One region of the Arthrobacter sp. StoSoilB19 genome, then DNA from elsewhere that is predicted to be linked to it. Evidence: riboswitches for the same ligand, from Rfam matches in the RefSeq annotation. Region 1 holds a riboswitch; each other region holds the start of a gene.
What was found. A riboswitch is a leader RNA that binds a small molecule or an ion and turns the genes downstream of it on or off. The one in region 1 is predicted to bind thiamine pyrophosphate.

Region 1 (4,207 bases):
CCCGGTCCCGTTTCCATTCCCGTTTCCGTTTTGCGGCCGGGAGCCGGAAATCACGATCGCATCGAACTCCTGCCCGATGTGGTTCAGCAGCAGCGCGGCCTCAACGGTGTCCAGGGCCAGTCGTTCCATCCTGGACGCGAGCTGGTCCGATCCGGCCATGATGCCCGGCAGGAGCGGCAGGGCTTCCCGCGCCCAGTCCGGAACATCCCCGCCATTGCTGAGGGCCTCGCAGATCACCAGCACAAAGCGGTCCACCAGGCGGCGGAGCGGCGCGGTGGTGTGGGCATAGGCCGCGCCGATGGCAGACTGCACGCCGTCCTCGGGGACCGTTCCGTCAAAGGCGGTATAGGAGGCGCCCCGGAACAGCATGCCGGCGGAATGCATGATGGCCAGCTGGCGGGGATCGGTGGGATCCAGGGAACGCAGGTATTCGCCGTAGCTGACTTCACCGTCCCAGGGCCTGCCCAGCACCTCGGTCTGCAGCCGGAAATGCTTCAGCGACCGTTCGTCCGGGGCGGGCATGGTGCGCAGGATTCCCACCTTGCCCTCCAGCATGAGCTGCGCGGCGGCCATCCCGGTCATCAGGGAAATCTGCGCGTTCCAGTCCTCCACGGGAAGCTGCGGTACGGCAGCAATGCGGTAGCCGCCGTCGGGCAGCTGGACAATTTCCTGCTCGGGCATGTTGAGGCTGGCCCCGCCGCGTTCCCGCTCCAGGGCCACCCGCTTCAGGCCCACCTCGCGGAGGAGCCGCAGCACCGGCGAGGCCGTCCCGGCGTCGAGGTCTTCCTGCGCACCCTTGTAGCTGAGCTTGTCGCGGCTGCGGACCCGCGCCCGCCTGACGCCCACCGACACAACCGTTGCGTCGCCGTCGAGCGTGAAGTCCCATACGAAAGCCGAACAATCCTGGCCCGGCAGCAGGCTTCCTGCCCCCTCGCTGATCACTTCCGGGTGCAGCGGAATCCGGCCGTCCGGAGCGTAGAACGTCTGGCCGCGGCGCCGGGTCTCGGCGTCCAGGGGACCTCCCGGCGCAACAAACGCCGGCACATCGGCGATCGCGTACATTACCCGGTAGCCGTTCCCGTCCGGTTCGATGAACACCGCCTGGTCCAGGTCCGTGGAGGAGGCCGGATCGATGGTCACGAACTGGACGGCGGTCAGGTCATAGGACGGAAGCCTCAGCGCTGCCACCGCGGCCCGGGCATCCGCCACTGCCTCAGCCGGGTACGGTCCCGGCAGTTCAAGTTCGGTGCGCAGCAGGCCCAACGCCTCTTCCAGGGCGTTCCTGTGGTCATGGACGTTTGGAGCCAGCCGATGATGTGACACAAAAGTCAGCGTAGCTCCAAGTCCGCCGATATGGCATCAGGCGGCGGCGGCGTCCAATGCGTCGAGGAGGGAGGCGGCAGCGGCGGCGGGATCGGAGGCCTCGGTGATGGCGCGCACCACCACGATCCTGCGCGCACCGGCTTCCGCCACCTGGTGGACGTTTCCGTGGTCAATGCCGCCAATGGCGAACCAGGGCACGGGGTCCGCCGCCTGCCGTGAGGCCTCGGCGGCATACTTCACCAGGTCAGTGCCCACGGCGGACCTGCCGGGTTTGGTGGGGGTTGCCCAGACCGGACCCACGCAGAAGTAGTCCAGCCCGGCTGGTCCGGCAGTTGCTGCCAGGGCGGCGTCCACCTGCCCGGTGGTGTGGCTGGAGAGCCCGATGGCGGCGTTGCCGTTGACCAGCGTGCGCGCCGCCGCCAGCGGCAGGTCCTTCTGGCCGATGTGGAACACCGGTGCCCCGGAGAGGACGGCGATGTCCGCACGGTCATTGACCGCCCACAGCTTTCCGTGCCGTACCGCGGATTCCTTCAGCACCGCCAGGAGGTCCAGTTCCTCGGCCGCCTCGATGGTCTTGTCGCGCAGCTGGATGATGTCCACGCCACCGGCGAACGCGGCGTCAACGAAATCCGCGAAGTCGCCGCGGTCCCGGCGCGCATCGGTGCAGAGGTACAGGCGGGCTGCCTTCAGGGCGTCGTTGTCCCGTGAATTGACGACTTCGGTGGCTGGAGCGTGGTGGCCGGCGGGAAAGGATGGGGTGGACACATTCATGCGTGCAAGCCTAGTTCCTCTAAACTGGGCTGGTACTGCGGGAGCCCGCGGCGGCTGTCACAAAGCGCCGGGCTGAGAGGGCGTCAGAGCCGACCGCTTGACCTGATCCGGTTAATGCCGGCGTAGGGAAGGAACCCACATGCGTACCCCCTTCACCCATCACCCCGGGTCCGCCCGCAGCTCCATTCCCTCCACCCTCCGGGCCGACGTTGCCGTCATCGGCGGGGGAGTGGTGGGGCACGGCATTGCCTGGGAGGCGCAGCGTTCCGGGCGCTCGGTGGTCCTCATTGATGACGCGCCCGGTACCGGCGCCAGCTGGGCGGCGGCCGGCATGCTGGCTCCCGTCAGCGAACTGCATTACCAGGAGGAAGAGCTCCTGGAACTGATGCTTGACGCATCATCGCGCTGGCCCGGGTTCGCCGCCGGGCTGGGCAGGGCAACGGGCGCGGATTCCGGATACCTGACGACGCCGACCCTCGCCGTGGGTGCCGACGCGGCCGACCGCCGGGCGCTGATGGACCTGCGCACAGTCCAGCAGGCCAACGGGCTGGCGGTGGAACCCCTGACCGTGCGGGAGGCCCGGAAGCGTGAGCCGCTGCTCAGCCCGGCCATTGCGTGCGCACTTGATACCCCGGCGGACCACCAGGTGGATCCCCGGCGCCTGGTGGCCGCCTTGCGGCTGGCCCTGGCCGGCGCGGCGCAGGAGCAGCCCCAGCTGGCGGTTGCCGGGGCAGTGGAAGGTTTTGCCGTGCCGGAGCGGGCAGCCGGGCTGCTGTGGGAGGGCGGAACGGTTTCCGGGGTCCGCCTGGCCGGCGGCGGCACGGTGCTGGCAACGGAGACCGTGGTGGCCAATGGCCTGCAGGCGGGGGCGCTTGACGGCCTGCCGGACGGCCTTGAGCTGCCGCTGCGGCCCGTGCACGGGGATATCCTGCGCCTTGCCGTTCCCCGCCACCTTCAGCCCTTGGTGACGTCAACGGTGCGCGGCCTGGTCCACGGCATCCCCGTGTACATCGTTCCCAGGCAGGACGGGACCGTGGTGATCGGAGCTACGCAGCGGGAGGACGCCCGCTCCGATGCCGTGAGTGCCGGCGGCGTCTACCAGCTGCTGCGGGATGCGCAGGCTCTGGTGCCCGCCGTCGCTGAACTCGAACTCCTGGAATGCACCGCCCGCGCCCGCCCCGGTACCCCTGACAACGCGCCGCTCCTGGGCCGGGTGCCGGCCGCTCCGGGCGCCGGGGGAGGACAGGCCGGGCACGTCCCCGGACTCATCATCGCCACCGGGTTCTTCCGGCACGGAGTCCTGCTCACTCCCGCCGCGGCGGCCATCTGCAGGGAACTGCTGGACGGCAGGGCCGATCCCCGCTGGGGTCCCTTCAGCCCGGACCGGTTTTCCAGGCCGGCAACGGCAGCAACAAGCCCCCACATCAAGGAGACTGCGTGAACATCACCCTTAACGGAAACCCGCACACGGTGGCCGACGGAGCTTCGATCACCACGCTGGTCAGCGAGGTCACCGGACGCCCGCTGGCGGACAACGGACAGGCGACCGACGGCGGGAAACTCGGCGTCGCCGTCGCGCACAATGCCCAGGTGGTGCCGCGCAGCCAATGGTTCGCCACCGCGCTCGCCGACGGCGACGACATCGAACTTGTTACAGCAGTACAGGGAGGCTGACGCCATGACCGAAACCAGCACCATCAACCCTGCAGGAAACGCCGGTGCCGGCGACGCCCTGGTGATCGACGGCGTCGCGCTGGGTTCCAGGCTCATCATGGGCACCGGGGGAGCGCCCAGCCTCGATGGCCTGGGCGCGGCGCTCCTTGCCTCCGGCACCGCACTGACCACCGTGGCCATGCGGCGCTACTCCACGGCTGAAACCGGCTCGCTGTTCCAGCTGCTGGTGGATCATGGAATCCGGGTCCTGCCCAATACGGCCGGCTGCTTCACGGCCAGGGACGCGGTCCTTACCGCGGAACTGGCCCGGGAGGCCCTGGAAACAGACTGGGTGAAACTGGAGGTCATCGCCGATGAACAAACCCTCCTGCCGGACGCCGTGGAACTGGTCGAGGCCACCGAGCAGCTGGTCAACCGCGGCTTCAAGGTCTTCGCCTAC
Region 2 (4,207 bases), 1.1 Mb from region 1:
TGTGCATGCGCTCGGGGCGGCCGCCGCCGTATTCATCCGCCTGGATTTCCACCAGGGCCGCCTTGGGCCGTCCGCTGAGCCGCGGAATGGCCCATGTATGCGGGTCGGCTTCCTTCAGCTGGTACATCGACTTGTGGATCAGGAACTCCCGGAGCTGGTCCAGGCCCGCCTTCCTGGCGACGTAGCGGGAGACGCTGGGCCCGGTGTCCGTGGCTGCGAGGCCGAACAGGACGTCGGCTACCTGGTCGCTGGTCAGGGCACCGGCAGGCAGTTCGAAGTCTGCGGCGGCCTGGTGCGCGGCGGTACGGAGGGCTGCCTCAAACGGTGCCTCGACCAGCTGCCGGACCCGGATTAACGCCGGCTCCCACTCCCAGTCGTCGGAGACGCCGGCCAGGCCGGAATAGTGGAGCTCGTAGAGGCAGAAGAGGGCCAGCTGGATGTCCTCGTCGCCGATGATGTCACTAGTGCCGGCCACCTGCCGTGCCGCGAGGTGGTACAGCCCGTCCAGCCCCGTCCCGGCTTCGGCCGGAGCCTGCGCAAGGAGTGCGAACAGGGCGTTGCTGAGGGGGCCTCTGGATTCCGGGATTCTCATGGTGCTCCTTGGTCTGCCGCGCTGGTGACGGGAACGAACGCGGGACCGCCCATGGTGACTCCCATGCCCTGTCCTCCTCGAAACCCGGGAACCAATATAGTAAGCATGATTACTAATAAAAGCTAAGCAGGCTTCCTGTTGGCGGCAGGTCAACCGGCGCCTAATCCCGCAGCGACGACCCCAGGATGTCGCGCAGCGCCTCAACCACCAGGTCATGGTCCTGCAGCTGCGGCAACCCGGAGACGGTCAGCGTGGCCACGGCGCCCACGCCGGTGACGTAGATCGGAAAGGCGCCGCCATGGGCTGCATACCGGGATTGGTCGAACCAGGCGTTGTCCTCGATCCGGCCGCCGCCCAGCCGGCCGCGAAGCCCCACCAAAAGTGACGGCACCTCGTACCGGGCGGCAGTGCGCTGCTTGGCGCGGATCCAGTGCCCGTTGTCCGGCGTGGCGCCCGGGAGCGCGACGTGGAACAGGACCTGCTCGCCCTTGGTGATGTCGATGGCGATGGGAAGGGACCGCTCCTTGCCCAGCTCCACCAGGAGCAGGCCCAGGTTCAACGCGTCATCCAGCGAAAAGCCGGGGAACTGGAGCTCCCGGACCTCCGCCTCGATGCGGGCGATCGACGCTTCCAGTGACCCCTCCAGCTGGGCGTCGGCGGAATCAGGATCGAATCCGGTCACATCCGGTGGAATGGCGCTCATGGCCCTCAATCTACCCCCGCCAGGTGTAAACTTGACCACGCCCGGAAGGGCAGTTCAAAAAGCCTTACCCATCCAAAAGCACCACTAATAACGACAGGGGAGCGCCGCCGTCGGACATCCTGGCACAAGCCGGGCACCGCAGGTGGGCGCTGAGAGTGCGGACAGCCGCAGACCCTCGAACCTGATCCGGTTAGTACCGGCGCAAGGGAGTCGAGTTCTCAAAGTGCCGCGGCTGCACGGCAACAGCCGTCAGCCGGGTCCACTTTCCCCTCCTGTTTCCCAGGAGGATCACATGAGTACTGCAGCAATCAAGAAGACCACCAGTAAGTCCTGGCGCGTCGTGGACATCGTGGTCGCCGCGCTGGTGGCCATCGCGGGCGGCGTCATTTTCTGGGCGTGGGACCAGGGAGCAGCCGCGCTTTCTGCCCCCATGAATGCCGCCTACCCGCCCCTGACCGGGCTGCTGGCGGGCGGCTGGATGATTCCCGGCGTGCTGGGAATGCTGATCATCCGCAAGCCCGGGGCCGCCCTGTTCTGTGAAACCGTGGCCGCCACCGGGGAACTCCTCATGGGTTCCCAGTACGGTGCCTCGGTCCTCTTCTCCGGCTTCATCCAGGGCCTCGGCGCGGAAATCATCTTCGCCATCTTCGTCTACCGCAAGTTCAACCTGCCCGTCTCCCTGCTGGCAGGCGCCGCGGCTGGATTCTTCTGCGGACTGAATGACTCATTCGCACCGTGGGGCTGGAACATCGCCTACTCCGGTGCGGACAAGCTGGCGTACATCGTGCTGACCACCCTCTCCGGCGCCATTCTCGCCGGCGCCCTGTCCTGGCTGGCCACCCGCGGCCTGGCGCGTACCGGCGTGCTGAGCTCCTTCGCTTCGCGCAAGGCCGCCACGGAGCCTGTCTTCTCCTGATGGCACCAGCCCAGCGTGACGGCGGCACCGTCCGCCCTGCCGCCGTCACAGCCCGGGGCTGGGGATGGCGGCACGCCGGCAGGGCCAAGCCTGCCGTCCATGCGCTTGACCTGGACATCAGCCCGGGGGAGCGGGTGCTCCTGCTCGGCCCCTCGGGCGCCGGGAAGTCCACGCTCCTGCACGCGCTCGCAGGGGTGCTGGGGGACATCAACGACGACGGCGGCGAGGCGGGGGACGCCGACGAGTCGGGTTCGCTGCTGGTTGACGGCGCCGTGCCCCGCGCCCAGCGCGGGCGCGCCGGACTTATGCAGCAGGACCCCGAGACGCAGGTGGTCCTGTCGCGGGTGGGGGACGACGTCGCCTTCGGTGCCGAAAACCTTGCCGTCCCACGGGAAGCAATCTGGGCGCGCGTGCACGAGGCGCTTGCCGACGTCGGACTGTCCCACCTGCCGCTGGACCACCCGACGTCGGCCCTGTCCGGCGGGCAAAAGCAGCGCCTGGCGCTGGCCGGCATCCTGGCCATGCGCCCGGGCCTGATCCTCCTGGATGAGCCAACCGCCAACCTGGACCCGGACGGCGTGTTGGAGGTCCGCGATGCCGTGGCGCGGTGCCTGGACAAGACCGGGGCCACGCTGGTGGTGGTGGAGCACCGGGTGTCCGTGTGGAAGGACCTGGTGGACCGGATCGTGGTCCTGCAGCCGGGCTCCGCCGCGGATCCTGCCGTACTCCTGGACGGGCCGCCGGACCAGGTGCTCACGGAGGCGCGGGCCATGCTGGCCGCCGCCGGTGTGTGGGTCCCCGGCTACGTCCCGGCAACCCGTGCCCGGGCGGTGGTCCCGGCCCCCGGCACGGGAAACCTCCTGCTCGCAGCCGAACAGTTGGCAGTCGCCCGCGAACGTCCCCGACGCAAGGGCTTAAGGAAGATTCCGCCGTCACCGGTCCAGGAAGGCCTGGCCGCGCAGGTGCGCGCCGGGCAGGCGCTCGCCGTGACGGGTCCCAACGGCGCCGGTAAGTCCACTTTCGCCCTGACCCTGGCAGGGCTGCTGGAACCGGTGTCCGGAAAGGTCTCCGCCACCATGGACCTGAGCCGCGGTGCCGGCATTGACCCGTACCGGTGGAAGGCGGATCAGCTGATTTCCCGAGTGGGGACGGTGTTCCAGGAGCCGGAGCACCAGTTCGTGACCGGCAGGGTGCTTGACGAACTGCTGTTCGGCCCCCGGCACCTGGGCCACGGCGGGGATCGGGTGGACGAACTGCTGGAGCGGCTGCGGCTCACCGCGCTGGTGGACGCCAACCCCTACACGCTCTCCGGTGGCGAGAAGCGGCGGCTGTCCGTGGCCACCGTCCTTGCCGCCAGCCCGCAGGTCCTGGTCCTGGATGAACCCACGTTCGGGCAGGACGCCAACACATGGGCCGAGCTGGCGTCCTTCCTGTCCGAGCTCCTGGATGCCGGCACTGCCGTGGTGTCCGTGACCCATGACGCCGAATTCACCCAGGCCTTGGGCGGGGCCGAACTGCGGATGGCCGCGGCGGAAGCGGTGGCGCCATGAGGCAGCAACTCACCCTGGGCGGCAACCATGCCCTCCTGGTCCGCGCCAATCCACTAAGCAAGTTCGCTGCCGTCCTGCTGATCACCGCCGTCCTGGCGCTGTCCATCGACTGGGTTTCGGCGTCCGTGGCCCTGGTCTTTGAGCTTCTGCTCTTTCCCCTGGCCGGGCTCACCCTGTCCCTGCTGTGGCAGCGCGGCTGGCCGCTGATCCTTGCCGCTGCCGTGGGTGGCTGGAGCACCTCCATCCTGGCCCCGGACAGCGGCCGGATCCTGCTCGACGCCGGGATCTGGTCCATGAGCGAAGGTTCCCTGCAGCTGGGCATCGGCTTCCTCCTGCGCGGCTTTGCGATCGCCCTTCCGGCCGTGCTCCTGATGAGCTGCACCGATCCCACGGACCTTGCCGACGCGCTGGCGCAGAAGGCGCGCCTGCCGCACCGCTTTGTCCTG
Region 3 (4,207 bases), 340 kb from region 1:
CAGGCCGGCCTCTCCCCTGCCGGGAAGGTGCAGCCCGGGGGCCGGCGCCAGGTGGACCAGCGGCCTGCCGAGCCTGCCCAGGTAGAGCCCGCCGTCCTGCTCCGCCACCGCCTCCAGGCCCAGTGCGCGCTGGTAGTAGTCGGTCATGACCTTCATGTCGCCCACCTTGAGCATTACCGTGCCCATGGCGAGGTCGGCAGGAAGAAGATCCTGGCTGCTGGCTGCGTCGGTCATTTGAAGGCTCCTTGTGTTGGAGGCCGTCACTTCGGCGGCCTGTCACATATTAAAATTACTTGAAGCTTCAATTTATTCCAAGTAGCGGAACCAAATAACTCAACGGATGATGCGGCCGCCCAGCACCACGTGCTCCAGCGCCGTGATCGTGTCCGGGGTGGTCCGGGGGTCGTCCCGGCACACCACGACGTCGGCCCGCGCGCCTTCCTCCAGGTTGTCAGCGCCCAGCCACGCACGCGCTGCCCAGCAGGCGGCATCCAGGGCCGCATGCATGGGCAGGCCGGCCCCGTGCAGGGCGAGGATCTCATCTGCGATCCTGCCGTGCCGGATCACGCTGCCTGCGTCCGTGCCGGCAAAGATCCGGACGCCGGCGGCATGGGCCTCCGCCACCCGTTCCAGCCTGCGTTCCCACAGGGCACGCATGTGGGCGGCGTAGCGCGGAAACTTTGCGTCCGCCTGCTCCGCGATATCAGGAAAGGTGGCGATGTTGATGAGGGTGGGCACGATCGGTACGCCCTGCTCCACGAACCGGGGCAGGTGGCGCGGCAGCAGCCCCGGGGCGTGCTCAATGCAGTCAATGCCGGCGTCCAGCATTTGGTCCAGGGTGTCTTCGGCGAAGCAATGTGCCGTGACCCGGGCACCTTCATCATGGGCAGCCTGCACAGCGTCACGCACGACGGCGGCAGGAAAGGAGGGCGCAAGGTCGCCGGCGCTCCGGTCGATCCAGTCGCCCACCAGTTTGACCCAGCCGTCGCCGTCGCGCGCTTGCTTCCGCACGGCCTCCACGAGCCCGTCGGGTTCGACCTCCGCCGCGAAGCCGCGCAGGTAGCGGCGTGTGCGGGCCACATGCCGTCCTGCACGGATCAGTACCGGGAAGTCCCGGCCGCCCTGCATCCAGCGGGTATCGGCAGGTGAGCCGGCGTCGCGGACCAGCAGGGTTCCGGCGTTGAGGTCAGCCAGCGCCTGCTCCCGGGCAATGGCGGGTTCCACCGGGCCGTCGGGACCCAGGCCGATGTGGCAGTGGGCGTCGACGAACCCCGGCAGCACCCAGCCGTCGAGTTCCCGCGCCGGAGGGGCAGCGGGCCGGCTGAACGTGAGCTTGCCGTCCACCGACCAGAGTCCATGGCGTACCCGGTCCGGTGCGGCCAGGACGGGTCCGCGAAAGTAGATGATGTCTGCCATCGGGCTTCCTTTCGATGCCCGGTCAGGCTAGCACCCGCAAATGTGACACCGCCCTTCCGGGGGCCTGTGGTAGCTTCTTCTCTGACCACACGGGAGCCCTTGCAGGGGCTGAGATCGGGCTGACGCAGCCTGCGACCGTTGAACCTGTCCGGGTAATGCCGGCGAAGGAAGTGAGTATTCCCTTGAGTACGCAAAACACCCAGTTGAACCCTGCCCACCTGCCGTCCACCGGGGGTTCCGGAGCCGGCTCCACGCCCCAGGTGAACCAGTCCGAAGTGACCCGGTCCCTGGCGTCGCATTCGCTGGCCTATATCGACGACGCCGGGTCCGGCATCCGGGTACCCGTCACGGAAATTGCCCTGGAGCCATCGCCCAACGGCCAGCCGAACGCACCGTTCCGGACCTACCGGACGGCGGGGCCGGGAAGCGACCCCGTCCGCGGCCTGGAGCCCTTCCGCGCGGAGTGGATCGTGGCGCGCGGAGACACCGAGGCCTACAGCGGCAGGGAACGCAACCTGCTCGACGACGGCCGCTCGGCCGTCCGCCGCGGCGCCGCCTCCGCGGAGTGGAAGGGCGCGCAGCCGGTGCCCCGCCGCGCCGTCGACGGCCGGACGGTGACCCAGATGCACTATGCCCGGCAGGGCGTCATCACGCAGGAGATGCGCTTCGTGGCGCTGCGCGAGAACTGCGATGTGGAACTGGTCCGGAGCGAACTGGCCGCCGGCCGCGCCATCATTCCGAACAACATCAACCATCCGGAGTCCGAACCGATGATCATCGGCAAGGCCTTCCTGGTGAAGATCAACGCCAACATCGGAAACTCGGCCGTGACGAGTTCCATCGCGGAGGAGGTGGACAAGCTCCAGTGGGCCACGCAATGGGGTGCCGACACCGTTATGGACCTGTCCACCGGCGACGACATCCACACCACGCGGGAATGGATCATCCGCAACTCCCCCGTCCCGATCGGCACCGTGCCGATCTACCAGGCCCTGGAGAAAGTCAACGGCGAGGCCAACGCGCTGACCTGGGAAATCTTCCGGGACACCGTCATTGAACAATGCGAGCAGGGCGTGGACTACATGACCATCCACGCCGGCGTGCTGCTTCGCTATGTCCCGCTGACCGCCAACCGGGTGACGGGCATTGTGTCCCGCGGCGGCTCCATCATGGCCGGCTGGTGCCTGGCCCACCACCAGGAGAACTTCCTCTACACGCACTTCGATGAGCTGTGCGGGATCTTCGCGAAGTACGACGTTGCCTTCTCCCTGGGCGACGGTTTGCGCCCCGGTTCGACGGCGGACGCCAACGACGCCGCCCAGTTCGCGGAACTGGACACGCTCGCCGAGCTCACCCAGCGCGCGTGGGAGTACGACGTGCAGGTCATGGTGGAGGGGCCCGGCCACGTTCCCTTCCACCTGGTCCGGGAAAACGTCGAGCGGCAGCAGGAACTCTGCAAGGGGGCCCCGTTTTACACCCTGGGCCCGCTGGTGACAGATGTTGCTCCGGGCTATGACCACATCACCTCAGCGATTGGTGCCACTGAGATTGCCCGTTACGGCACCGCGATGCTGTGCTACGTCACCCCGAAGGAACACCTGGGCCTGCCCAACAAGGACGACGTGAAGACCGGCGTGATCACCTACAAGATCGCCGCGCACGCGGCGGACCTGGCCAAGGGGCACCCGGGGGCGCATGAACGGGACGACGCCTTGTCCAAGGCGCGGTTCGAATTCCGCTGGCGGGACCAGTTCGCACTGTCCCTGGACCCGGTGACGGCTGAGGCGTTCCACGACGAGACGCTGCCGGCTGAGCCTGCCAAGACGGCGCACTTCTGTTCGATGTGCGGGCCCAAGTTTTGCTCCATGCGGATCAGCCAGGACATCCGCGACGAATTTGGTTCCGCGGAGGCGCAGGCGGCACTGGCCGATGCTGCGGCCGGGATGCGCGGGAAGAGCGAGGAGTTCCTGGCAGCCGGCGGCAAGGTCTACCTGCCGGAACTGCGGGTGCCTGCTGACAGCTAGGACGCGCGGGCCGGCTGGCTCCGGCTGACCTGGCTGATGAACTGCCGGATGGCCCGGTCCCCGTCCGGGGAGTCATGGGGCCGGTGTCCTCCCGCGGCAACGCGGTGCAGGGCCCCGGTCTCCCGGAGGTACCCGGCGATTTCCTCGTAGAGCGGTTCCCACCCACCGGTCAGCACCAGCGTGGGCACCCCGGGAACAATGTGCAGCGGCGCCTCCCATGACGGGGCCTGGAGCCGCAGCCTGCGGGCGGACCTTTTTTCTTCCGTGGTGGCGGGCTGCTGGAGGTCGGTGGCGAAGACCCGCCGGACGAATTCGCGCTGGAAGTCTTCGTCGCTGAGCTGGTGGCGCACGTCGAAGAGGGGCTGCATGAGGCTGATGTGGGCGGCAGTGGCCGGGAGTTCCGCTGTCAGGGAGAGGCAGGCCGGTTCCACCAGCGTCAATGAGAAGACCAGGTCCGGACGTTCGACGGCGGCCATCATGGCCGCGATCGCCCCCTGGGAGTGCGCCACCACATGCCCGCCGGCGGCGCCGCGGCCGTCATCGGCAAGGGAGCGCAGGATGATGGCGGTGTCCTCCGCGAAGGACGACTCCAGTGGCTCCGCGAGGACGTCAAAGCCATGGCGGCGGAGGAACAGGGCGTCATAGGACAGTGCCATGCCGTGCTGGCGCGGCCACGCGGCGGCACCGAAGGTTCCGGCGCCGTGCACGAACACTACCCTCTGCTTGAACATGTCCCAACCCTATTCCACGGCACTGACATCCCAAGC
Region 4 (4,207 bases), 430 kb from region 1:
CAGAATCCAGATCGCCGTCCTTGAAGACGGTGTCCTGGCCGAGCATTTCGTGTCCAAGACCCAGCAGGACTCGCTCATTGGCAACGTCTACCTGGGCAAGGTCCAGAACGTGCTGCCGTCAATGGAAGCTGCGTTCGTGGACATCGGGCGTGGCCGCAACGCCGTGCTGTACGCCGGTGAGGTCAACTGGGAAGCCGTCAACCTCGAAGGCAAGCAGCGCCGCATCGAGAACGCGCTCAAATCCGGCGACACCGTCCTGGTCCAGGTGACCAAGGATCCCGTCGGCCACAAGGGTGCCCGGCTGACCAGCCAGATCTCCCTTCCCGGCCGCTACCTGGTCTACGTGCCCGGCGGCTCCATGACCGGCATCTCCCGCAAGCTGCCCGACGTCGAACGCAACCGCCTCAAGCGCATCCTCAAGGACCGCCTGCCCGAGCACGCCGGCGTCATCGTCCGGACCGCCGCGGAAGGTGCCTCGGAAGAGGAACTGACGCACGACATCAACCGCCTGCGCGCCCAGTGGGAAGGCATCGAAAGCCAGTCCCAGTCCACCAAGATCCTGGCCCCGGAGCTGCTGTACGGCGAACCGGACCTGACCATCAAGGTGGTCCGGGACGTCTTCAACGAGGACTTCTCCAAACTGATCGTCTCCGGTGAGGAGGCCTGGGACACCATCGAGGCCTACGTCACGTACGTGGCGCCGGACCTGGTGGGCCGCCTCGAGAAGTGGACCAAGGACCAGGACATCTTCTCCGCCTGGCGCATCGACGAGCAGATCCACAAGGCCCTTGAGCGGAAGGTGTTCCTGCCCTCCGGCGGCTCCCTGGTCATCGACCGCACCGAGGCCATGACCGTGGTGGACGTCAACACCGGCAAGTTCACCGGCAGCGGCGGCAACCTCGAGGAGACCGTCACCAAGAACAACCTGGAAGCTGCCGAGGAAGTGGTGCGCCAGCTGCGGCTGCGCGACATCGGCGGCATCATCGTGATCGACTTCATCGACATGGTGCTCGAATCCAACCGCGACCTGGTCCTGCGCCGCCTGGTGGAATGCCTGGGCCGCGACCGGACCAAGCACCAGGTTGCCGAGGTCACGTCGCTGGGCCTGGTCCAGATGACCCGCAAGCGCATGGGGACGGGCCTGCTGGAAGTCTTCGGCGAGCAGTGTGAGGCCTGCGCCGGCCGGGGCGTAGTGACGCACGACGATCCCGTGGAGCACCGCCGCGCCAACATTGTGGCGGCCGAGCACCACGTCCAGCGCGCCGACAGCCGCCCCGAAGCCCGCGGGGAAGCCCACCGCCCCGAAGGGCAGCGGGCCGATGGCGGCCAGCCCGGAGTCCGTCCCGAGCGCAAACGGCGGCGGGGACGCGGCGGCCAGCAGCCCGAGGCTGCCCCGGCGCCTGCTGTCCACGTCCACACCGTCCTGCCGGACCCCACAGACGCAGAGCGGCACGCCAAGGCAGAGGCCACCCGGCTTGCCCTGGCGAACATCGCGGCTGCCGCCCATGCGGCCCACCTGCATGACGATGAGGTGGCAGCCACCCGGCAGGCACCGTCCGCCGAGCCGGCGCAGGTCCCTGTTGAAGAGAAGCACGACGCCGATGGCCCGGCACGCCCCGCAGCTGTCCTGACCTTCGGCGGCGAGGAAGTCCCGCTTCCCTTCGTGGAGCACGCTGAGGACCAGCATCCCAGGCCCGCCCTCACGCTGGACCGGCTCGCGGAAGCCTTCGCCCACCTCGGCCAGCCGGCTTCCCCCGTGGAGAACGCGCCCGCCAAGGCCGCAGGCACGGTGAAGCCGGCCGAACAGTCAGCGCCCAAACAGTCGGTGCCCGAACAGCAGCCCGGCGGGGGAGCGGAGGCGCGTGCCGCCGTGGAAGCTCCGGCGGAAAAGGACTACTCCGACCACACGCTGGAGCAGTCCCGGCAACGCAGGCCGCGGCGCCACCGCGCTGCCAGCCGGGCCCAAGGTGCCGCAAATGAAACCGCTGTCCAGCACCACGAGAACGTCCAGGCGACAGGCGCGGGGCACTCGCACGCAGCCAAGGTTCCGGACACCGCCAACGCACAGCCCGCTGCGGCGGAGCCCGGCAAGCCGGCAGGGGAACCGATCATCCTCGGCGTCGGCGTCCCCGCCTCGGAGCTCTAAGCCAAGGCGCAGTTAACGCGCCACCCAGGAAGTCCCCGTCGTGCGGACTGTCCCCCATGAATCCAGGGGGAACAGTCCACGGGCGGGGACTTCCTGCATGCGCGGGTGCTGTCACCTTTCCGCCGGGTACGCTCCAGCGGCTACTCTGGAACCCGACACGGGGTGCCGCGCAGAAGGCCGGCTGAGATCCACACCCGTTGAACCTGTCCGGCTAGTACCGGCGAAGGGATGTCTGTTGTCTTCGACCCTCTCCATGCCCCTGCCCACAGCGTCCGGCGTGGCCCCCGCGCTGCCTGGGGGCCGCGATGTCCCGCGCGTCCTCTCCATTGCAGGCTCCGACCCGTCCGGCGGGGCCGGGATCCAGGCGGACCTCAAAAGCATTGCCGCCCATGGCGGATACGGCATGGCCGCGATCACGGCACTCACGGCGCAAAACACCCGGGGCGTGCAGTCCGTCCACGTCCCGCCGGCCGGCTTCCTGGCCCAGCAGCTGGACGCGGTCAGTGACGACATCAGCATCGACGCCGTCAAGATCGGCATGCTGGGCGACGAGTCGGTGATCCGCACTGTCCGCCAGTGGCTCGAAAAGGCCCGTCCCGCCGTCGTGGTCCTGGACCCCGTCATGGTGGCCACCAGCGGCGACAGGCTGCTGAAGGAATCCGCCGAAGCCGCGCTCCGGGAACTGCTGCCCCTTGCCCACCTCATCACCCCCAACCTTCCCGAGCTCGCGCTGCTGCTGGGCATGGAGCCGGCGAAGGACTGGGACACCGCGCTGGACCAGGGCAGGCGCCTGGCGGAAGCCACCGGAGCCACCGTGCTGGTCAAGGGTGGCCACCTTTCAGGCCTCGACTGCCCGGATGCGCTGGTGAACACTTCGGGCCTCCTGGGGCCGGACGTGGTGGAAGTGCAGGGGAAGCGGGTTTCCACGCGGAACAGCCACGGGACGGGCTGTTCCCTGTCCTCTGCCATGGCAACAGTCCAGGCCCGTTTGGGCAATTGGGAGGCATCACTGCGAACGGTCAAGCCCTGGCTGGCCGGCGCACTTGAGAACTCCGGCCAATTGGAGGTGGGCCAGGGGAACGGCCCCGTACACCACTTCCACCACGTGCGGCCGGTCCTGGAGGAGGGCGGCTTCGCGGCCCGGTTGTGGTCGGAAGCCCAACAGGACCTGGCGGACATCTACGCACTGGACTTCATCCACGGCCTGGCGTCAGGAGACCTTCCGGAGAAGGATTTTGCCTACTACCTGGCGCAGGATGCCCTCTACCTGAACGGCTACTCCAGGGTGCTGGCACGGGCCAGCGCGCTGGCCCCCTCGGAGGCCGAGCAGCTTTTCTGGGCCGGATCCGCGCAGCAGTGCCTTGAGGTGGAATCGGAACTCCACCGCTCGTGGCTCAGCACCCGCCCGGCCCCGAAGGGCCTGGGCCCGGTCACCAAGTCATACGTGGACCACCTCACGGCAGCGTCGGCGTCGGGCAGCTATGCCGTCCTCGCCGCCGCCGTGCTTCCCTGCTTCTGGCTCTACGCCGAAGTCGGCGGGAAGCTCCACGCCCGGTTCCTGGCCTCGGGCGAACCGGACGGCCATGCCTACGCGGCCTGGCTCCGGACGTACGCCGACGAGGGCTTCGCCGAAGCCACCCGCAAAGCCATCGCCATCGTGGATGCAGCCGGACGGACCGCGCCGGACCATGAGAGGGCGGCGATGGTGACGGCGTTCAAGCAGTCCTGCCGCCTGGAAGTGGAGTTCTTCGACGCGCCGAGGCTGCATTCCTGACCCCCGCGGGCCGGGCCCGGCTATGATGGTGGAGCACGGTTGCGGCGGTTCCTGCCGGGCTGTGGTTACTACCACAGCCGGCCCGCCTGAACCAGCCTCATTTGCGGCCGAAGATGGATTTAGCGTATTCTTGATCTTCGGTGCTTACGCCAACACTTGGGTTACGACCCCACGGCGTTGAGGCACAGCGAGAAACCAAGCTTTTAGCAAGTCGGTTCCGCACGCAAATTTTGTAATAAACGTCGAGAGAAGTGAGTTCCCAAGTGGTGTACGCGATTGTCCGCGCA

Region 2: linked by a shared signal. The riboswitch ahead of LDO86_RS18640 (ECF transporter S component) and the one ahead of thiO (glycine oxidase ThiO) in region 1 are both predicted to bind thiamine pyrophosphate.
Region 3: linked by a shared signal. The riboswitch ahead of thiC (phosphomethylpyrimidine synthase ThiC) and the one ahead of thiO (glycine oxidase ThiO) in region 1 are both predicted to bind thiamine pyrophosphate.
Region 4: linked by a shared signal. The riboswitch ahead of thiD (bifunctional hydroxymethylpyrimidine kinase/phosphomethylpyrimidine kinase) and the one ahead of thiO (glycine oxidase ThiO) in region 1 are both predicted to bind thiamine pyrophosphate.

What each region holds. Positions count from the first base shown of each region.
Region 1 is NZ_AP024650.1:2,902,101-2,906,307, reverse strand. Features, by position in the region: gene LDO86_RS13310 (RNB domain-containing ribonuclease) at 1-1,323, opposite strand, end outside; gene thiE (thiamine phosphate synthase) at 1,360-2,094, opposite strand; TPP riboswitch at 2,122-2,241, shown strand; gene thiO (glycine oxidase ThiO) at 2,234-3,535, shown strand; gene thiS (sulfur carrier protein ThiS) at 3,532-3,768, shown strand; gene LDO86_RS13290 (thiazole synthase) at 3,773-4,207, shown strand, end outside.
Region 2 is NZ_AP024650.1:4,028,150-4,032,356, reverse strand. Features, by position in the region: gene LDO86_RS18650 (iron-containing redox enzyme family protein) at 1-592, opposite strand, end outside; gene LDO86_RS18645 (heme-degrading domain-containing protein) at 753-1,295, opposite strand; TPP riboswitch at 1,381-1,521, shown strand; gene LDO86_RS18640 (ECF transporter S component) at 1,588-2,211, shown strand; gene LDO86_RS18635 (ATP-binding cassette domain-containing protein) at 2,211-3,761, shown strand; gene LDO86_RS18630 (energy-coupling factor transporter transmembrane component T) at 3,758-4,207, shown strand, end outside.
Region 3 is NZ_AP024650.1:2,562,741-2,566,947, forward strand. Features, by position in the region: gene LDO86_RS11805 (VOC family protein) at 1-234, opposite strand, end outside; gene LDO86_RS11810 (amidohydrolase family protein) at 334-1,416, opposite strand; TPP riboswitch at 1,496-1,603, shown strand; gene thiC (phosphomethylpyrimidine synthase ThiC) at 1,599-3,440, shown strand; gene LDO86_RS11820 (alpha/beta hydrolase) at 3,437-4,171, opposite strand.
Region 4 is NZ_AP024650.1:2,474,219-2,478,425, reverse strand. Features, by position in the region: gene LDO86_RS11370 (ribonuclease E/G) at 1-2,146, shown strand, start outside; TPP riboswitch at 2,295-2,392, shown strand; gene thiD (bifunctional hydroxymethylpyrimidine kinase/phosphomethylpyrimidine kinase) at 2,400-3,920, shown strand; gene rplU (50S ribosomal protein L21) at 4,184-4,207, shown strand, end outside.